DNA from 4 places in the Paenibacillus sp. FSL R5-0908 genome. Region 2 is predicted to be linked to each of the others. Evidence: riboswitches for the same ligand, from Rfam matches in the RefSeq annotation. Region 2 holds a riboswitch; each other region holds the start of a gene.

Evidence for each region. A riboswitch is a leader RNA that binds a small molecule or an ion and turns the genes downstream of it on or off. The one in region 2 is predicted to bind cyclic di-GMP.
Region 1: it holds a riboswitch for cyclic di-GMP, as region 2 does, so the genes downstream of both, MKZ09_RS33180 (NPCBM/NEW2 domain-containing protein) here and MKZ09_RS03850 (transglutaminase-like domain-containing protein) in region 2, are expected to answer to the same signal.
Region 3: it holds a riboswitch for cyclic di-GMP, as region 2 does, so the genes downstream of both, MKZ09_RS23480 (thiamine pyrophosphate-binding protein) here and MKZ09_RS03850 (transglutaminase-like domain-containing protein) in region 2, are expected to answer to the same signal.
Region 4: it holds a riboswitch for cyclic di-GMP, as region 2 does, so the genes downstream of both, MKZ09_RS01900 (anti-repressor SinI family protein) here and MKZ09_RS03850 (transglutaminase-like domain-containing protein) in region 2, are expected to answer to the same signal.

What each region holds. Positions count from the first base shown of each region.
Region 1 covers NZ_JBBOUV010000001.1:7,262,067-7,267,035, forward strand. The annotation lists gene MKZ09_RS33180 (NPCBM/NEW2 domain-containing protein) at 1-2,728, opposite strand, end outside; cyclic di-GMP riboswitch class I at 2,987-3,073, opposite strand; gene MKZ09_RS33185 (hypothetical protein) at 3,231-3,797, opposite strand; gene MKZ09_RS33190 (EAL domain-containing protein) at 3,913-4,761, opposite strand; gene MKZ09_RS33195 (cyclic nucleotide-binding domain-containing protein) at 4,952-4,969, opposite strand, start outside.
Region 2 covers NZ_JBBOUV010000001.1:841,484-846,452, forward strand. The annotation lists gene MKZ09_RS03835 (glycosyltransferase family 2 protein) at 50-1,030, shown strand; gene MKZ09_RS03840 (GtrA family protein) at 1,017-1,424, shown strand; gene MKZ09_RS03845 (class D sortase) at 1,527-2,186, shown strand; cyclic di-GMP riboswitch class I at 2,306-2,388, shown strand; cyclic di-GMP riboswitch class I at 2,463-2,543, shown strand; gene MKZ09_RS03850 (transglutaminase-like domain-containing protein) at 2,557-3,366, shown strand; rRNA gene MKZ09_RS03855 (16S ribosomal RNA) at 3,734-4,969, shown strand, end outside.
Region 3 covers NZ_JBBOUV010000001.1:5,145,020-5,149,988, reverse strand. The annotation lists gene MKZ09_RS23490 (hypothetical protein) at 1-244, opposite strand, end outside; gene MKZ09_RS23485 (carboxymuconolactone decarboxylase family protein) at 452-820, opposite strand; gene MKZ09_RS23480 (thiamine pyrophosphate-binding protein) at 831-2,471, opposite strand; cyclic di-GMP riboswitch class I at 2,627-2,723, opposite strand; gene MKZ09_RS23475 (methyl-accepting chemotaxis protein) at 2,898-4,148, opposite strand; gene MKZ09_RS23470 (helix-turn-helix transcriptional regulator) at 4,270-4,969, opposite strand, start outside.
Region 4 covers NZ_JBBOUV010000001.1:426,052-431,020, reverse strand. The annotation lists gene MKZ09_RS01920 (hypothetical protein) at 1-154, shown strand, start outside; gene sipW (signal peptidase I SipW) at 156-746, shown strand; gene MKZ09_RS01910 (TasA family protein) at 835-1,443, shown strand; gene MKZ09_RS01905 (helix-turn-helix domain-containing protein) at 1,613-1,942, shown strand; gene MKZ09_RS01900 (anti-repressor SinI family protein) at 2,050-2,205, opposite strand; cyclic di-GMP riboswitch class I at 2,233-2,317, opposite strand; gene MKZ09_RS01895 (2-oxoglutarate dehydrogenase E1 component) at 2,788-4,969, shown strand, end outside.

The DNA of each region.
Region 1 (4,969 bases), 6.4 Mb from region 2:
GCGGTGCCGGATACTTGGCTACTTTCGCTTTTGTCTCAGGATTCACAGTGAAGCCATGTCTGGCAAAATAGCTGCTTAAATCTAATCCCAGTACTTCGGAGGAGAACTCCACCAAATACTGCTGCTTGGAATTGTCACCGTTGGTAAGGGTGACCTTCCGCTCCCGATATAGCTTGGTCAGCTCTGTCCAGTATCCCGGATGTGCCAGCTCCAGCTGCCAATAGGCTCCGAGTTGTGCAAATAAGCCCTGCTGATTCATTACCACTTTATTTTCTTCGAGGACATATTTATAGATATCTGATTCATACGGTATACGATTATCTATCGAATTCGCCGCGACAGACATAAACATAGACACCATATTATTAGTTACTTCGCCATATTCCCGTTCACCCATAGCCAAGCGATGCCCGATTTCGTGATTCAGTCCCCAGCCCGGATAAGCTTTGTTAAAATCACCTAACATGGTACCTACTGTTCCAAGTTGGATACCTGTATGATCTCCCGCTGCATACATCGCACCATAAGGCTGCATTAATCGAATATTCTCACGAATTAGCTTGGCATCATGAATCTCACTACTACCATCCAAGCCATAGAAGGCAAAAATGCTCTTCATCCAGGTGTCATACCCAGTTACGGTGTCCAGCGGGTTATTTCCTTGCGTAATATATTTGTTGTACGCCTCCGTCGCCGTTCCTGTGAAAATAACATGATCGCTGGCCATTTCTACCACATCTATGAGTTTACGATCTTGAACATTTGGATGCGCCGCTTTATCTTCGTCTAGTCTTTGTTTGTATGTGATTAAGAAGGTTTTGAATTGTTCTGGATCCGTGGTCTTGGTCATAAAAGGAATCTTCTCTAAACCTTCGAAGCGGAGCAGTGGGGCTTTCCCTTGTTCCTCTGCTGTATATGGATTGACGATATAAACGGTGCCGCCCTTAGTCACTTCATGTGCATAATAACTATTCGTAGCAAATTCAGGAACGGTTATAATGTTCTTACCTGGACGCAATTGCACACCTCTAGCCCAAATATTCCAAGCGGCCTCTTGTTGAGAAAAGACTAAAGAAGGTAGCTTATCGTTAGAAGCTGCGTCCACATAAACGTTGATCGTATCTCCAGGCATTGCAACGAGACCTGTAGGCTGGTTGTTCGTACCAAAACCAATTCTCAGGTTTTCCTGCGCATGCTTTTTCATATCTCCACGTTGTTCCGCCTCAATGATGGTACCTTCGATTTGAACCTCGCCATTAACCAGCTTCTTAGCTAGTTCCAATGAATCTTTCAGGATTGGATAGAGCGGATGTACTTTTGCCGCTTCTTCTAATTCGTTGATTGCTTCGACGCTATTATAAGCAGGCACAACCGCACTCATCGTTCCATCTGTGAAAATACCATTTACAGCTTCGCTTACTTTATCTTCTGTATAAAATCTAAATTCAGCCGCAAAAGGTCTGTTAATATTAGCTTTTGTGAACTTAAATTTTAATCTTTTAAACTTCGTCGGTTCGAATTTAAATTCCAGAAAATCATTGGTACTGATCGCGGTTCCGCTAGATACCAGTTGGAAGGTCTCTCCTTTACTCGTCTCTGATGCATAGATTTCAAAAGCCTCTGGGAATCCTTTGCGATTATCTCTAGCCAAAAAAGCCACTCTGTCCAGCACTTCCGCTTGCGCTAGTTCAAACACGACTTCATTCGTGAAGCTTGCATCATTGTTTTTGTTCGTTTCCCAATGCGTAGTGGGCTGGTCATCCAGCATATATTCAGGCTTCGTACCTGGGTAGCTTCCACCGTTCACCGTTACTTTTGATACGTTTGCATTTGGCATTCTATACGCTTGGCTATAGGCATTTTCATAGGCTGTACCATACCCTTTTAGCTTCGAAACCTTGGCTGCCGTTGCCTCTACCTGATGGTTCTCCAAAAGGATCTTTGCATTCTCTATCTCTTCTTTAAACTGCGTATACAGTGGATGTGCCTGCACTTCATTCTCTAAAGCTGTTAATTTCTCTGTCGTATTAAAGGCAGCACTAACTTGGCTCAGGGTATCATCTGTAAATAAATTTTTCATTTTAGCAGAGAGACTATCCTCTTTATAAAAAGAAAACTCAGCCGCACTCGCCCAATCTTGGTTCGCTTTTTTGAAGACAAATTTAAGTCTCTTAAAAGCCGTAGGTGCGAACTGAATCTCCACTACATCACCGGTTGAGCCTGTATATTCTCCAGAAGACACGAGCGTAAAATCACCCGCATCGGTAGTGGAGCCATAGATATCAAATTCTTGAGCAAAACCTTTACCTTTAGCACCGGATTGCCTAGCCGCGTATACCATTCTATTTAATTCAGTGGACTCATTGAAAACAAACACAACCTCATTCGTAAACGTTGAACTATTCGGTTTGCCAGTCTCCCAATGCGTGCTCATATCCCCATCCATAGCCTTAGCTATAGGCGAGCCTGAGTAGTTGCCACCGTTATTTGTGATGGATTTAATATTTGCTGGATTCATTCTAAAAACCTCATTATAGGCATTTAGAGCATCCTTGCCGTACAGCTCAAACGGAATAACCGAAGCGTTGCTTAATAAGTTGACCTTACTTTGTGCCACTGTTGTTGTTACATTTACCTTGCTTACCTCACTTGCTAAAGCATAACCTGCCTCACTTGAAAAACTGGCCAACATGGCTGCCGATGTAGCGATCGCAATCATTTTCTTCATCACTTCTTACCCCCAGATGTCATATGAATCTCTCCAGTGCCCAAAAATGGGCACAAAAAAAACTACCCCAAAAGAGTAGCTTGATTGCGTATAAAGTCGCCTAAAAATTAAGACTTAATTTTTATTAAACCTTAACAAGCATAAACACCTGTGGCGTCCTTATAAGGACGGTAAGCGTTTAAGCGAGAAATATAAGATATTAAGTATAGGTGTATAACGTATACTTTCTTATATTTTAACAAAAAGCGTTACACACTCTTTGGCAGCTGGCTGACAATAGTTATGATAACCTTAGTCCCTTTAGCTTTGCGTCCCTACATTTCCATAGGTTTGCCTATGAAGTTTCGAATACATTCAAAGAGTAACATAAGCCTAGATCTGATCGCATGATTAATTGGTATGAAATGAGTATAGGTAATTGCAATTAGTTTTTCTTAGGTGATAGATATTATTTATTGACTATCCCGGAAGAGAAGGGCATCCTTTAGGACTGTAGGTCTACTTAACTCCCCGATCCAAACAAGCGCCGGAACCAATTCCATACATCGCCCGTGACGGGAATTAATCCGAAACCATGTTCGCCAACTGCGATTACACCATATGCCCATTGTCCGATAGCTATGGCACCCCCAGCGATCCTGCCTATCGCTATCGCACCAAACGCCGTATCCCCTATGGCGATGGCCCCCAACGCTTTTTCCGCGATTGCGATCGCTCCTACAGCCACCCCTGCTATCGCAATGGCTCCCACTGCGAAGCCAAGCCAGCTAAGTGCTATCGCTCCAAGGGCTAACCACATTCCTAGTGATATTGCTCCTAAGGATAGTACGCCCACGCTTATCGCACCTATGGAAATCAAGCCTACAGCTACATCTCCAATAGCGATTAATCCAACGGCTGTCTTCACACGGGGTTTACCTCCACGACCATACGCTTGACCTGAGTATCGCCCTAGATTACTGCGAATACTGATGACCGGAAAGGAGGGAGAAGGCCATTGATAATCAATCTCTCGTCCATCAAAGCCCCTAGAATCTGCCCAGCGCGTTACAAATTGATGCCATTTCATATCCATCCCGTCCCCCTTTTCAATTACCTAAATTATACAACCCCGGGGGTTGGCTGTACTCAGACTCTGACCTGAAATTCATCTCATCCTCTGGACCGATATATACTCATTAGGATTACTGTTTGGGAATAGGATCAGGCTTTCCAAATAAATATCCCTGAAACAACTGATAACCACTCTGCTTAAGCCATTCAAAGTCCTCTCTAAACTCCACACCTTCTGCTAAAGGAACAGATTGGATTTCTAAAGCCTTTTCTAAAAATTGTTTAGCTATTTTCTGTTTGTTCGGATCACTGGACACGCCTTGAACATATTTCATATCTAGCTTCATGTAATGAGGTTTAAGCTCCAATAACATCTCGATTGTGCTGAAGCCTTCCCCAACATCATCTAAAGCGTATTCAAATCCCCGATCCTTGTAATATGTCAAAATAGCTTTCAAATGAGCGAGATCATCCACTTTCTCCGTTTCAACAACTTCAAAGACAAAAAGAGAGGGATCGACACCTAATTGATTAGCCAATTCAACAGTTGATCTTAAGCAGAACTCTGGAGCGTAAATTGATGTAGGGATAAAATTAATAAACGTTTTTTTATTTAAGGGCGCAGCATATTTTACAGCCGTCATTCTACATAACCGGTCTAAAGCATATAAACGCCCACGATTCCGTGCCGCCGCAAAAATCTCATTAGGATAGATAAGGGATCCGTCTTCTTTTTTAAATCTGGATAGGAGCTCGTATGCAAAAATCTCTTCCCTTACGTTCACAATCGGTTGGAAGTAGCAAATAACAAGACCCTTAGTGATAACCTCATCAATCCACTCCATATCAAGTACAGTGGGTAATTCGGATAGAGGTCTCCATGTTTGGTCATCTATACGGAATTCAACCTGCTCCGATTCCATATGGTCATTACAGAAATCTAGGAAATCCCGCACCCCAGCCTCCTTAATTGTAATCACATTTCCTTCCACCTTATGTATCGTATAACTTCTACTCAAATGATGAATAACCTCAGGTAAAACCCTAAGATTAAGCTCACCATGAGCCTTGATTTGAAAATTCAGCTCTCTTACTACACAATGATTACAAGCCACATTCATAACCCCTTTAATAATCGATTCTCTGAAAAAGATCCCGGAACTGTTCATCTCAATCGAAATCCGTATA
Region 2 (4,969 bases):
GAAGTATAGATGGATGTAACGCTCCAAAAAGCTTGTAGGAGGAATAAAGGTGAAAGCCAGATATAGTGTGATTGTACCCATGTTCAATGAGGAGCAAGTAATTAGCCATACTTATGAACGTTTGAAAAAAGTAATGGACGAGTGCGGCGATACTTATGAGCTGGTCTTCGTCAATGACGGCAGTCGTGATCGTTCCGCCCAGATGATTCGGGAGATTTGTGAACGAGACGAGCATGTCAAGCTGATTGACTTCTCGCGTAATTTCGGACATCAGGTAGCGATTACAGCTGGCATGGACTATGCCGAAGGTCAAGCGGTTGTTGTTATTGACGCTGATCTTCAGGATCCTCCGGAGGTCATTTTGCAAATGATCGAGAAGTGGAAAGAGGGCTACGACGTTGTATATGCGAAACGCCTGAAGCGCCACGGAGAAACGATGTTCAAAAAGGTCACCGCGAAGCTTTTTTACCGCCTGCTCAGCAGTATGACAAGTGTGGATATTCCTACGGATACAGGCGATTTCCGTCTTATTGACCGTAAGGTATGTGATGTCCTGCGGGGACTTAAAGAAAAGAACCGTTATGTCCGAGGTTTGGTGAGCTGGGTTGGCTTCAAGCAGACTATGGTGGAATATGAACGGGAAGAACGTTTTGCCGGAGAAACCAAATATCCGCTGAAGAAAATGATTCGTTTTGCGTTAGATGGCATCACCTCTTTTTCACATAAGCCGCTTAAGATTGCTACGTATATTGGATTCTTCCTTTCATTCTCTAGCTTTCTCTATTTATTTTTCGTCTTGTTTCAAAGGATATTTTTCACCTCCTGGACGGTTCCGGGCTGGGCTTCCATTGTAGGCGTCAATCTGCTCTTTAACGGTATCGTTCTGATGCTGTTGGGTGTGATTGGGGAGTATATCGGACGGATTTATGACGAGTCTAAAGATAGACCGCTATATATTGTTAGTGAGACTAAAGGCTACCAGAACGAAGAACAACTGGACCGCCGGAAGGATCACAATGATGTCAGATAAGAACTTGCGCGCTGCATTCATACAGTTCCTCAAATTTAATGCCGTAGGTTTACTCAATACGCTGATTGATTTTGTGATTTTTACATTGTTGAATTCACTAGGGATGGTATACGCATTGGCGCAGGTGATCTCCTATAGTGCAGGTACGGCGAATAGCTTTATTTTGAATAAAAAAGTTACCTTTCGTGATCGCAACCGGGGGAATAAAGAAGGCTTCGACCGCGTGCAGCTGGTCAAGTTTATCGTGCTGAATCTGGTAGTTCTCGGAATATCACTGCTGTTAATGCATCTGTTGACAGACAAACTAGGTATTCAAGTCTTGATCTCTAAGGTGCTGGTTACCTTTATCACGGTGATCATCAATTTCTTTGGAAGTCGTAAATGGGTATTTTAAACATTAATTTCAGGCAGAAGGAGTTGCTATGCTTAAAGGCAAGTAACTGTTTCTGCTTGATTTGTATATATCCATAAAAACAATATACGGAGGTGAATAACATTGCGTAAATTCTCCTATCTACTCATACTGGCTGGGATACTTATCATGTTATATCCGACAGCTAACGAATGGTACAACGACAGGCAGCAGGAGAAGTTATTAGAAACGGCTGAACTAAGCACTGCCGATAGTGCACCCCAACCAGATTTGAAGAGCAGGTATGCTGAAGTTACTCAGCTGTTAGCAGAGGAATCGGTTCTGGATGCCCAGGCACAGCCCCAACCCCAAGAGACAGAAAAGCCTGAACCGGAGATTGAAGTCGGTGGCAAGGTAATCGCACTAATTGAAATCGATAAGATTGAATTGAAGCTGCCTGTATTAGAAGGGGCTACAAAAGCTAATATGAAACATGCTGCAGCCCATATGAAAGAAACGGCACCCCTTGGAGAGATCGGAAATGCTGCAATCGCGGCGCATCGGGCTAGAACTACGGGTCGTTTGTTTAACAGATTGAATGAGGTTGTTGTGGGGGATGTCATCACGGTAAAGACTAGTGATCTGGTGTTTAACTATGAGGTGTATGATATTTCTGTTGTAGATCCGAGTGATGTCTCTGTTCTTGACGGGAATGACAAGGATAAGATTCTTACTTTAATTACATGTGATCCGCTAGTGAATCCAACGCATCGGCTGATTGTTCATGCCAAATTAACAAAATGAGAATAGTGAATGACAAGAAAACACAAATACCGGGAGATATCTATAAAATAATGGGTAATCTAGTAAATTAGGTCTTGTTCACATCTATAAATATGATAGTATTATACTATAAAAGCTAAACACGATAACGGCAAACCTTCCGAAAGGTAGGGACGCAAAGCTAAAGGGCCTTTTCCCGAAAGGATGGCAGCCAGCTACCGAATGAAGAGGCTTTTTTTGTTTGTTTCAAATGGATTCTATCAATTATATCTAGTAAAGCTAGAACAGATAGAGCTTATACGATAACGGCAAACCTATCGAAAGGTAGGGACGCAAAGCTAAAGGGCCTTCCCGAAAGGATGGCAGCCAGCTACCGAAAGGAGTTTTATCCGTGAAAAAGGTTTATTTTATGCTGGTGGCGTTGTTCGTCTTAATGACTTCAGTTCCGGTAAGTACAGCTCAAGCTGCAAGTGCAGATGCCAGCTGGTTGATTACATCCAAAGTGGCTCAAGGTGTTATTGGTATTAACTATGATATTCCGAAAGATAAAAGAATCAAACTCATGATCACCAAAGATAACAGCAGCTATACTTATAACTTGTATGCTTCTGGACAAGCTGAGGACTTCCCTTTGCAACAAGGAAATGGGACTTATAAGGTTTCTGTTCTGGAGAACACAACCGGCAATAAATACAAAGCGTTATATTCCGAAGTAGTAGACGTAACCATGAGTGACTCGAATTCCGTATATTTGGGCTCCGTACAGAATGTGAAATGGAGTTCTTCTGATAAAGCGATTGTCAAAGCTAAACAATTAGTACAAGGCAAAACAACAGACGAAGAGAAAGTTAAAGCGATCTATAACTATGTAGTTGCGAATGTACAATATGATTACTCTCTTGCTAATAGTGTAACTACTGATTATATTCCAAGCATCGATAAGACATTGACTACTAAAAAAGGGATTTGCTATGATTACGCTTCTCTTTTTGCCGCAATGCTGCGGAGTGTAGATGTTCCTGCTAAGTTGGTAATGGGGAATACAAGCTACGTTACGCAATATCATGCATGGAATGAAGTGTTGCTTAATGGGAAGTGGGTTACCATTGATACTACAGTGGATGCAGGACTTGCAAAGAGCGATAAGAAAACTGATTTAATTAAAGCCTCGAGCAAATATACTGCGGCAAAATACTATTAAATTAATCGCTAGAATCATAACGATATTAAATAAACAACTAGCTTAATCATTAAGCTAGTTGTTTATTTTTATATTAGGGGTTGCTTTTCTATTAATAGTTGGGGTATTATAGGTAAGCGTTGTTAGACAGCGTACAGGCGATACAGACGAGGCTGATAAAAAGCTTCGAAAAATAAAGCTTGCATTTCTGAAAACAACATGATATATTATAAGAGTTGCTGCTGAGACATTAAACGGCGCCAACGAGAACTTGATCTTTGAAAACTGAACAACGAGTGAGTAGGAAATCACGCAAGTGAAATCCAAAATTAGAGAATTAATTTTCTCGTCAGATGTTTCAAAATGAGCATATCGCTCTTTTCAATACTAATTGGAGAGTTTGATCCTGGCTCAGGACGAACGCTGGCGGCGTGCCTAATACATGCAAGTCGAGCGGAGTTACTTTGAAAGCTTGCTTTCAAAGTAACTTAGCGGCGGACGGGTGAGTAACACGTAGGCAACCTGCCCTTCAGACTGGGATAACTACCGGAAACGGTAGCTAATACCGGATAATTTCTTTTTTCTCCTGAGAGAAGAATGAAAGACGGAGCAATCTGTCACTGAGGGATGGGCCTGCGGCGCATTAGCTAGTTGGTGGGGTAACGGCCCACCAAGGCGACGATGCGTAGCCGACCTGAGAGGGTGAACGGCCACACTGGGACTGAGACACGGCCCAGACTCCTACGGGAGGCAGCAGTAGGGAATCTTCCGCAATGGGCGAAAGCCTGACGGAGCAACGCCGCGTGAGTGATGAAGGTTTTCGGATCGTAAAGCTCTGTTGCCAGGGAAGAACGTCCGGTAGAGTAACTGCTACCGGAGTGACGGTACCTGAGAAGAAAGCCCCGGCTAACTACGTGCCAGCAGCCGCGGTAATACGTAGGGGGCAAGCGTTGTCCGGAATTATTGGGCGTAAAGCGCGCGCAGGCGGCTATTTAAGTCTGGTGTTTAAACCTTGGGCTCAACCTGAGGTCGCACTGGAAACTGGGTGGCTTGAGTACAGAAGAGGAAAGTGGAATTCCACGTGTAGCGGTGAAATGCGTAGATATGTGGAGGAACACCAGTGGCGAAGGCGACTTTCTGGGCTGTAACTGACGCTGAGGCGCGAAAGCGTGGGGAGCAAACAGGATTAGATACCCTGGTAGTCCACGCCGTAAACGATGAGTGCTAGGTGTTAGGGGTTTCGATACCCTTGGTGCCGAAGTTAACACAGTAAGCACTCCGCCTGGGGAGTACGGTCGCAAGACTGAAACTCAAAGGAATTGACGGGGACCCGCACAAGCAGTGGAGTATGTGGTTTAATTCGAAGCAACGCGAAGAACCTTACCAGGTCTTGACATCCCTCTGAATCTGCTAGAGATAGCAGCGGCCTTCGGGACAGAGGAGACAGGTGGTGCATGGTTGTCGTCAGCTCGTGTCGTGAGATGTTGGGTTAAGTCCCGCAACGAGCGCAACCCTTAACTTTAGTTGCCAGCAGGTAAGGCTGGGCACTCTAGAGTGACTGCCGGTGACAAACCGGAGGAAGGTGGGGATGACGTCAAATCATCATGCCCCTTATGACCTGGGC
Region 3 (4,969 bases), 4.3 Mb from region 2:
CTTTTACAAATCCATCATTCTTAAACATTACAAAGCAGCTTTCTAAAAGAGGTACAACATCTGGTGCAGTTACATTTAGCTTTCTGCAGTCGATTTTTAGTTCATAGTCAGCTGGAGTAATTGGATTGATAGTTTGTTGATAAGCTTGAATAGATTTTAGACCATCTTCTTCAGAAAATGTTCCATCCAACTCAATGTTAATAACCTTGTTTGCAGTGTCTGTCTTCAAAACGAAACTTCCCATGCCTAAATCTCTCCCATAGATTGAATTTGTCCAAAACAGTTCGACTGCAATATCCAGCCATATGTATATCCACTTAGCTGTTTTATAAAAGTCAAAATTCGACACTATACAGCAAGTAATGGGATATTCCGACTCTATTATAGGCATATTTTTCAAGCGTGTGCAATAATAAAGTCGAATTTTGTATATTGTTGTCGAACTGTTGGATTATTGGATTTCTTCTATGGTTGCAAGCAGGATATTAAAAGCTGTGATGATTCTAGGTGCCCCTATAACGGGTACTAAGTGTAATAGAATACCTTTAAGCTGTTCTACGGTGACTCCAACACGAAGGGCCATGACATAATGAACACCCAGCTGTTCGAATTGACCCATTGAAATTAAAGATGAAATGACTGCGATTTCCTTCCAGTCAGGGGCTATAGTATTACGTTGAAAAATATCGCCATAGGCATTCCCCATAATAAATTCAGCCAAGTCAGGGAAGTGGTCTTTAATTGGAGCTAGTGCTTTTGCGCCATAGTCTCCTGATAGATTCGTGAAGTGGTTGAGACCACTGTTGATATTTTCCTTCATGGTTAGCCTCCTAGTTTAGGTTCAAAGTACGGTGTGCAGTCGGAGGGACTTCATCACGGTCTGTTAGTAGTTCAATAACGGCAACATGGTTTAGAGCTACCGCATCTTTAATTGCAGCTGTGAATTCATCCGCTGTCTCACACTTGTAGCCTTTAGCACCTAGAGATTCAGCGAATTTCACGGCGTCCATAGGTACTTCATATAGAGTTCCATCGATACGACCTGTGGTTTTCTCCATACCCTTAAGAGCCATATCTAGTTGCTTATTATTGACCACGATAAAGATGACAGGGATATCTTTGCAGACAGCGGTGTTAATCTCAGCGCCGAGCATCATGAAACAACCATCACCTGTAATGCAGAGGACCGTTTCTTCAGGAGCTGCAACTTTTGCACCAATAGCCATGCCGATCGAATTACCCATGCAAGCAAAATAAGCATCAAAAACAAAGCTGCCCGGTTTCTTAACCTTGTACCATTTTGCAGCGTGGAATCCATGACTTCCATCATCAACGAAAATTGAATTATTATAAGGAATTAAATCACTTAAAGTGCTCATTACCGAAGCAAGGGAAAGATTCTTGAGGGTTGGAAGCTCTTCTGAATAATCAGCATCGGCCAAAGCATCACGTTTGGTGATTGTGCTTGGGTCAATATGATTTAGGCAGTGCACCAAATTATCGCGCAGGTCCCCAGTGACCGGGATCGTTTTGGACAATAGTATTTTTCCGACAAAGGTTGGATCAATATCAAATTGAATTAAAGTTGCTGGATGATTCTCCCGTTTAAGATTACAGATGGTCATATCACTTAAACGTGATCCAAGCACTATAAATAAATCGCTTTTATTTAATAAATCGTCCCCGTGGGTCGAACCGCCAACGCCAATAGGACCATGATAGAGTGGGTGATCCCAGACTATAGCCCCTTTTCCACCAGGAGAGGTTACTACAGGAATATTAAAAGTTTCTGCGAGTTGAACAAGCTCTTTATGTGCTCCGGAGCGGTTAATTCCTTTACCCGCAATAATCAAAGGATTCTTAGCAGCTTGAATAGCATCGATGACTCTATCGATATTAGCTTGACTAATTAGAGACTCTCTTTCTGGGATTACTATATTGCATTCTTCCAATACTTCAGTTTGTACATCAAAAGGAATACAAAGATGAACAGGACCACGTTTGGTCAGGGCCACAGAAATCGCATGATTAAAAATAGTACCAAAGTGATCCCCACGTTCAACCAATTTACTGAACAAGGTGGCAGGTCTGAACATATCAGCTAAATCAGCCAGAAAAGAAGTGGAGTCCTGACATTGAGGAATTCCAAGCTCTGTAATGGATTGGTGGCCAGTAATAAATAGGACAGGTAGGTTGTTAGCTTTCGCATGTGCTGCTGCTGTAAGCAGGTTAGTTCCCCCAGGACCCGAAGTACCAAATGCTACGCCTAGGTTACCTGTTTTCAGCGCATATCCTGCTGCTTCGAATCCGGAGCTTGCTTCGTGTCTGCCGGGAATAAATTCAATACCGTAATCCACCATCTTTAGAACTATTGGACAAATCGATTTGCCAATGATCCCAAAAGAATGGGTGACTCCAAGGTTACGTAGTGCTTCCGCCATGTAATCTGCGACTGTCTTCAAAAGAAACACCTCACAAGTTTTTTGATATATATTAGTTATTAATCTATCGCATAGATACGATAGATCAATATACTCAAAAAGTAAAAACCTGTGCTCTATAGTAAGCACAGGTTGGTGGCATAAGGCGCCGCTAAGACTGAACAATAGTTCAGCCGTCCTGGTTCCTCTGCAACCTGGCAATCATGGCCTCAAACGAAAAAATGAGGCTGTAGATCCATGGTTTTGCGTCATCCTCTTTCGAGGATTTTGCCAATATTAATTTATAGTTGATAAGAATAATTTTCCTTTACAATATATTCCTCATTAATTTTTGTCAACATAATCCGCTAAAAAAACTCGAAATTTGACGAAAGTCTTGTCCAAGAGATGAAGTTTTGCCTCGCGAAAAAAACTGCCACCTAAGACTCAGCTTAGGTGGCAGTTGATAGTTTTGAACTAGAATTTAAAGATATGAATGGTTTTTTGCAGATTAAATACGGCCTGGGTCATTTTTTCCGTTTCTTCTGCAACAGATTGCAGGGCATTAATCTGTTCATTCATAGCCGCCGATACCTCTTCTGTGCCAGCAGCGGTTTCTTCGGTGATTGCTGAGATATTCTCGATTGCACTCGAAATTTTCAAGGCACTTTCTAGCATAAGATCACTCTCCGCAGAGAATGAAGAGATTTGCTCGGTAATGTACTGCACGCTTTGTACAATTTGTGCGAAAATATGGGCAGTTTGTGTGATCATTTCGTTCTGAACCTGCACGACCTCTTCATTGATGGCGATATTATCGATGGCTTGTTTAATATCTGACTCAATGCTGCGGACCAAACCGAATACTTCTTTTGTGGATGCCGTAGATTCCTCAGCAAGCTTGCGAACCTCTTGAGCTACAACGGCAAAACCCCGACCATGCTCTCCGGCACGAGCAGCTTCGATGGAGGCATTCAGTGACAGCAGGTTGGTCTGCTCAGCGATCTCTGTGATGGTCTTGGTGATCATCGTAATCCCGCGGGCATTTTGTGAAAGAGCTTCAATAGTATCAGCCACTTTTTGTGTAGCCTCTATGTTTTTACGCATGCCTTCAGCCTGTGTATCTACGGATTGGCGCCCTTGCTCAACAAGTTCTAAGGTATGTATTGAACGTCTGTTCATTTCTTTGGTGGAGTTCGTATAATTGGATACTTTGGTCTCAATGTCTTTAATGGATTCTGTCATATCAGCGATATCCGTAGATATTTCATTTGCACCAAGAGCGAGCTCAGTAGAGGAAGAGGCTACTTGTGCCATGACAATTTTCAGGTTCTGGTTCTTATCTTCGATTCCGCGGCTTGCATCCATAACTTGACGGGTGATCTGTGATGCATCGGTCAGAATCTTCTTGAGCTTATCAATCATTGTGTTAAAGGAGCGGCTTACGTCACCCATTGAACCGTTTTCGTCCGCTCTGCTAGTGAAATCCCCCTTCGAAATACTGTGAGATACATTAGCAATATCATCAAAAGAAGATGTAAGCGTTCTCTCCACGAAGCGAGCAACAGGTAAAGTCAGACCTGCAAGAACAACTACTAGTATAATTCCTACGAGAAATTGACCTAGAATCATTAACGTAACTAAGACAGGAATAGCAAACAGTGCGGCAACGAGGTAACATCCGGCAACAATTCTTTGTTTTAACGGAAGTTTGTGCATCCAGCTCATTGGTAAAATGTCCCCCTTATTAAATTTTATGTAATGGTGTTATTATAGGGGATTTATAGGTCATTGGTCTATAGAGAAGTGTCATAAATCTTCTTTAAGTAGTAGATATTTAGAATTCATGTCAAAATTCCTCATATATTGTGGAAATTGTTTTAATAGCAGACTTTACCATCCCTACTAGTTCGGTAGGAGCTAAAACAATAACTGAAGGAGAGAAAGAGAGTACGATACGACAGGCAGATTCTATAGTATTAAACTCGGCCTCTACGTTCATCCACCCAGTATTAGCAGAGGGTTCTACTAAAGTTATAGTTACATATCTTTCACGTTGTAATTCTTTAAGAATAGACTCATTCACCTTTAATTTCACTACATATTTTGGCAGTGCTGCTTTAAAAGCTGAAGTCGATTGTTCCCAGTAGCTTTTTAAATCAAAAACCTCAGGTCTGACAAATGATTCATTAGTTGCTTCAGCTTGTATTAATCTTGACACGCGAAAAGTCCGCATTTCACCCTCGGTTCGTGCCACTACATACCAAACTCCACGTTTTGCGACTAACCCGAGAGGTTCAATGAAACGCTCCTTCATCTCGTCGTTCCGTGGGTAAGTGATCTTCACTTTATGGTCTTCCCAAACAGCTTCCTGCAGGATAGATAGAAACGGGTACGTCTCGTCGGAAGGGTGCCAGCTGGCACCATCAATATGAATGCGCTGGCTCAGGTAACTGGCTGGATTATTCGGCCTGGATGGGGAAGCAGCCTCCAGCTTAAGCACGGCAGAAGAGAAGTCGTTTTGTATACCCAGATCTTTTAAAATCGAG
Region 4 (4,969 bases), 420 kb from region 2:
TAACCCGGAAATTGGCGAAGAGCTCACAATTCCAAAAGATGTCCCTCAGCAAGAGGTTCCACAAGAGACGGCAAAGGCGGAAGACAGTACGACTTCCCCGCCGGTAGCAACCCAAGCTCCTTCGGACCCTCAACCTGAGAAAGGTGGAGAATAAGATGCGGATTAAAAAATTTATCAATAATACCCTATCGAGCTTAATGCTTATGATCTTTATTCTGCTGGTGGCAGCCGTAGTGTTATCCAAGGCCTCCGGCGGTGAACCTGCTTTCTTCGGATATGAGATCAAAACCGTACTCTCAGGATCGATGGAACCTGGAATTCAGACTGGCTCAATTGTCGCATTAAAACCCGGAGGGGATATGAATCGTTTCAAACCAGGCGATGTCATCACCTTTAGGAATGAAGATAATCTGCTCATTACTCACCGGATTGTAGAAGCGACCGTCAATAACGCTACGGGTGAAGCTGTTTATCGCACTAAAGGCGATAACAACGACGCACCCGACATGAACCCTACCAGTTCTGCGAATGTTGTAGCTCAGTATACCGGGGTTACTGTACCCTATGTCGGTTACGCTATGAATTTCGCGGTTTCCAAAGCTGGAAGTGTAGTCCTCATGATCGTGCCTGGCTTGATGCTTCTGCTCTATGCTCTGTATACCTCTTGGAAGGCTGTAGCTGCATTAGAAAAGAAAAACGCTGCCCTACTGCCAGCCTCACCGTCCCCAACAGAAACACAGCCCTAAGTTGATTGTCCACTTCCGCTTACGAACCGGAAGATACAATATATAAATTTTATAAAAATTCAACACAAATTTGAGGAGGAATTTTATTATGGGTATCAAGAAAACATTGGGTCTTGGCGTAGCATCTGCAGCACTGGGTTTATCATTAATCGGCGGAGGAACCTTCGCATACTTTAGCGACACTGCGCAAAGCACAGCTACATTCGCAGCGGGTACACTCGATCTGAACTCTGACCCTTCTGTCATCGTTAATATTCCTAACCTGAAACCAGGTGATACTGTAACTAAATCCTTCAAATTGAAAAACGATGGTTCGCTCGATATCGGATCTATCATTCTGAATACATCGACTCAAATCACGGATGCTAAAGGAGATAACTACCTTGATTTAGCCGAGTTCATTAAAGTTAAATTCCTTAGAAATAATGACAAAGGAGTACCTATCGTCTCTCCTGAAAATGTAGTTTATGAGACTACACTTGCTGCTTTAAAAAGTCAGCATCCGGATCTCGTAAAAAATACAGGTTGGGATCAACTCTTTACCGAAGCATCCGGTATTAAAGCCGGTACTAATGACAGCTTCTCCGTCCAATTCGAATTTGTTGAAAATAACCAAGATCAAAATATTTTCCAAGGCGATAGCTTGACACTGACTTGGGATTTCGTAGCTAAACAAGGCGCGAAAAAAGACTACTAAGATCAATAAAGTAATTTAATAAAATACTCGAAGAGCAGCAGATCCTGAATCCGGCCACGGATAAGCAGATTGCTGCTCTTCTCTTTACAATAAACTTTGTCCGATTTATTGATATTTGCTATACTAATAACAAAAATTACGGAGGGGCGTCAGCATAGTGCCACAGAATATGGGCCAACGTATCCAGCAGCTCCGCCTAGACAAGGGTTTCTCCCTATCTGAGCTTGCGGACAGAGCAGATGTGGCTAAGTCGTATCTTAGCAACGTGGAGAGAAACATCCAATCCAATCCATCCATCCAGTTTATCGAAAAGATCGCTGATGCGCTTCAGGTATCCATTCATGCCCTACTCTATGGAGAACCCAATGATGCAGAGGAATCACATTTAGATTCGGAATGGTTCCGATTGGTGCAGGAAGCTATGGACTCAGGCATTAGCAAACGCGAATTCAAAGAATTTCTGGACTATCAGAAATGGAAGCTCGATCAAAAGGATTAATACTTCCTACCAATCTGGTACGATCCTCTCTTCTACTAAATCATATCGAAAAAGGACACAGCGAAGAACCGCTGTGCCCTTTTTCGATATGTAACCCCTCTAATGTATTACTGCACGATCTGCACAGTTTTCTCATGAAAGAACTGGCGGATTTCATCTGCCTTAATGCCAGCCTTCTTAGCTGCTAATAATAAATGTACCCACTCTTGATCCAGATCAATAAACTGCTGTTCTCTGTTGCTACCCTGGTTGGACTTTTCCAAAAAATCTCCCCCTAAGATTTTACGTCCCCAGGCAATCCGGCTGTCATAGTATCTCTACCTTAGACCCGCGACTTTGTGCCCCTGCCTTTCGGCAAGTTTACCTTTTACTGGACCCTTTTCACGAAAGGATCTACTTAAAAAACTATAAAATTACTATCTGCAATAACATTATACAAAAAGAAAGCGGAAAAGTGTGTCGATTCCTGGTTACTTTTTATTTTAAAAACGAAAAATAAAAGATTTTTTTTCAAAGATCTTGTCCGATTATCACGATACTCGTCCGTTACATAAAATAAATTGTACTAGCAAAATAAATATTTACTGACCTAATAGTTAAAAATAAGGATAATAGAATCATTTTAATAGGCCTTTAGAATGGGTAATGAGAAGAAACACCCTTCTTTTCATTAGAACAAGCTAACCCATACCATTTTGCGAACGTATTGGACGAAAGAATGAATTGATTACAGTGGCTGAAAGTAGCACAATAAGATGAGAAATGAAACCGCAATCATCACAGCTCCAGTAAGCGTTGACACAAAATGTCACGTATGGAGTTCATCCGTTAAGGAGGATGTATTCATGGCAGCCAAAGAGCCCTATAACGAATCCATTTGGAGTAAGTATTACGGACCCAATTTAGGCTACATTCAAGAAAGATATGAACAGTTTGTGAAAGATCCCTCCACCGTAGAAAATAATTATCGCGAGCTTTTTACAAATTCGGGACCTCCTCCCCTAACTCCAGATAGCGAACCGGCTCCTCAGCCGCGCATCTCGGGAGACACCGAATGGCTTAGAAAAGCAGTAAGAGCTTCCAAGCTAATCGCCAATATTCGTATATATGGCCATATGGCCGCTGAAATTGATCCGCTGGTACGCGATCAGAATCCCATGGCAAAATATCTTGAGCTTGAAACCTATGGGCTGACCCGCGAAGACCTGATCGCACTGCCTGCAACGCTTATATGGGAAAATGCGCCGAATGATGTGCATACCGGATGGGATGCCGTGCAACGTATGCGTCAGGCATACACCAAGACCATCGCCTATGAGTTCGGGCATGTGCATGAAGAAAAAGAACTGCAATGGCTAAATAGACAGGCAGAATCCACCAGCTCACCAGCACCCCTAAATAATACAGAACGCAAAGAGCTCCTGAACCGCCTGATTCAGGTAGAGCAATTTGAAACCTTCCTCCACAAGACTTTTGTAGGTCAGAAGCGTTTCAGTCTTGAAGGCAATGATGCTCTTGTACCGATGTTAGATGAAATCGTACGTGCTGCTGCACATGACGGTGCGGAGCATATTTTGATGGGCATGGCGCATCGCGGCCGCCTCAACGTTCTTGCACATATTTTGGGCAAACCTTATGATATCATATTTTCAGAGTTTCATCATTCTCCGAACAAGGAGCTTTTCCCTTCCGAAGGCTCTACAGGCATTAACTATGGCTGGACAGGTGATGTGAAATACCATCTCGGTGCAGACCGTGCTGTCCGTGAAGGAGAAACCGTACGCACAAGAATAACACTAGCGAATAACCCAAGTCACTTGGAATTCGTCAATCCTGTCGTGGAAGGTTTCACTCGTGCCGCACAAGAAGATCGGAGCACTGCAGGACTGCCGAAGATTGATACCAGTAAAGCTATGGCGGTGCTGATGCATGGCGATGCTGCTTTTCCAGGTGAAGGAATTGTTGCAGAAACGCTTAATATCGGCAAACTTCAAGGTTATCAAAATGGTGGGACGATCCATATCATTGTTAATAACCGAATTGGTTTTACGACTGAAAGTGAAGATTCCCGTTCTACGCATTATGCGAGTGACATCGCCAAAGGGTATGAAATCCCGATAGTCCATGTCAACGCTGATGACCCAGAGGCCTGCGTAGCAGCCGTACGTTTAGCTAGCGCATACCGCCATCAATTCAAAAAAGATTTCGTAATTGATCTCATCGGCTACCGCCGTCATGGTCACAACGAAATGGATGATCCTGAAACCACACAACCTGTTGTCTACGGTAAGGTTCGCAATCATCCGACCGTCTACAAGGTTTATGCAGAGAGACTGAAAAACGAAAAGGTTCTTACCGCCGAAGACGTACAAAAGATGAATGCTGAAGCAGAAAGTGTATTGCAGCGTGCGTACGATAATATGAAGGAAGGCAATCATAAGAAAAAAGAACCCAAAGCCTTCATTCCTCTACAAACGGACCGCGCAGCGGCAAACACTACAGCGGTATCCATCTCCAGCCTGCAGGAGATCAACCGTGAACTGTTGACGGTTCCTGCTGGATTCCAGGTTTATCCGAAGCTGGAGCGCATTTTACAACGTCGTAAAGATGCACTGAATGAAGGTGAAAAGGTCGACTGGGCACTGGCTGAAACGTTAGCCTTCGCTACCATTCTGAAAAATGGAACGCCCATCCGACTGAGCGGTCAAGATGCCCAACGCGGAACCTTCGCACATCGCCATCTGGTGCTGCACGACAGTAAAACAGGAGATTTGTTCTCCCCACTACATCAGCTAAGCGATTCCCGTGCCTCCTTTGGCGTATACAACAGTCCATTGTCAGAGGCATCAGTATTAGGCTTTGAATATGGTTATAATGTGTTTGCACCGGAAACCTTCGTAATCTGGGAAGCACAGTATGGTGATTTCGCCAACGCGGGTCAGGTTATTTTTGACCAGTTCATTGCCGCTGGACGCGCCAAATGGACACAGCGCAGCAATCTCGTCATCATGCTGCCGCATGGCTACG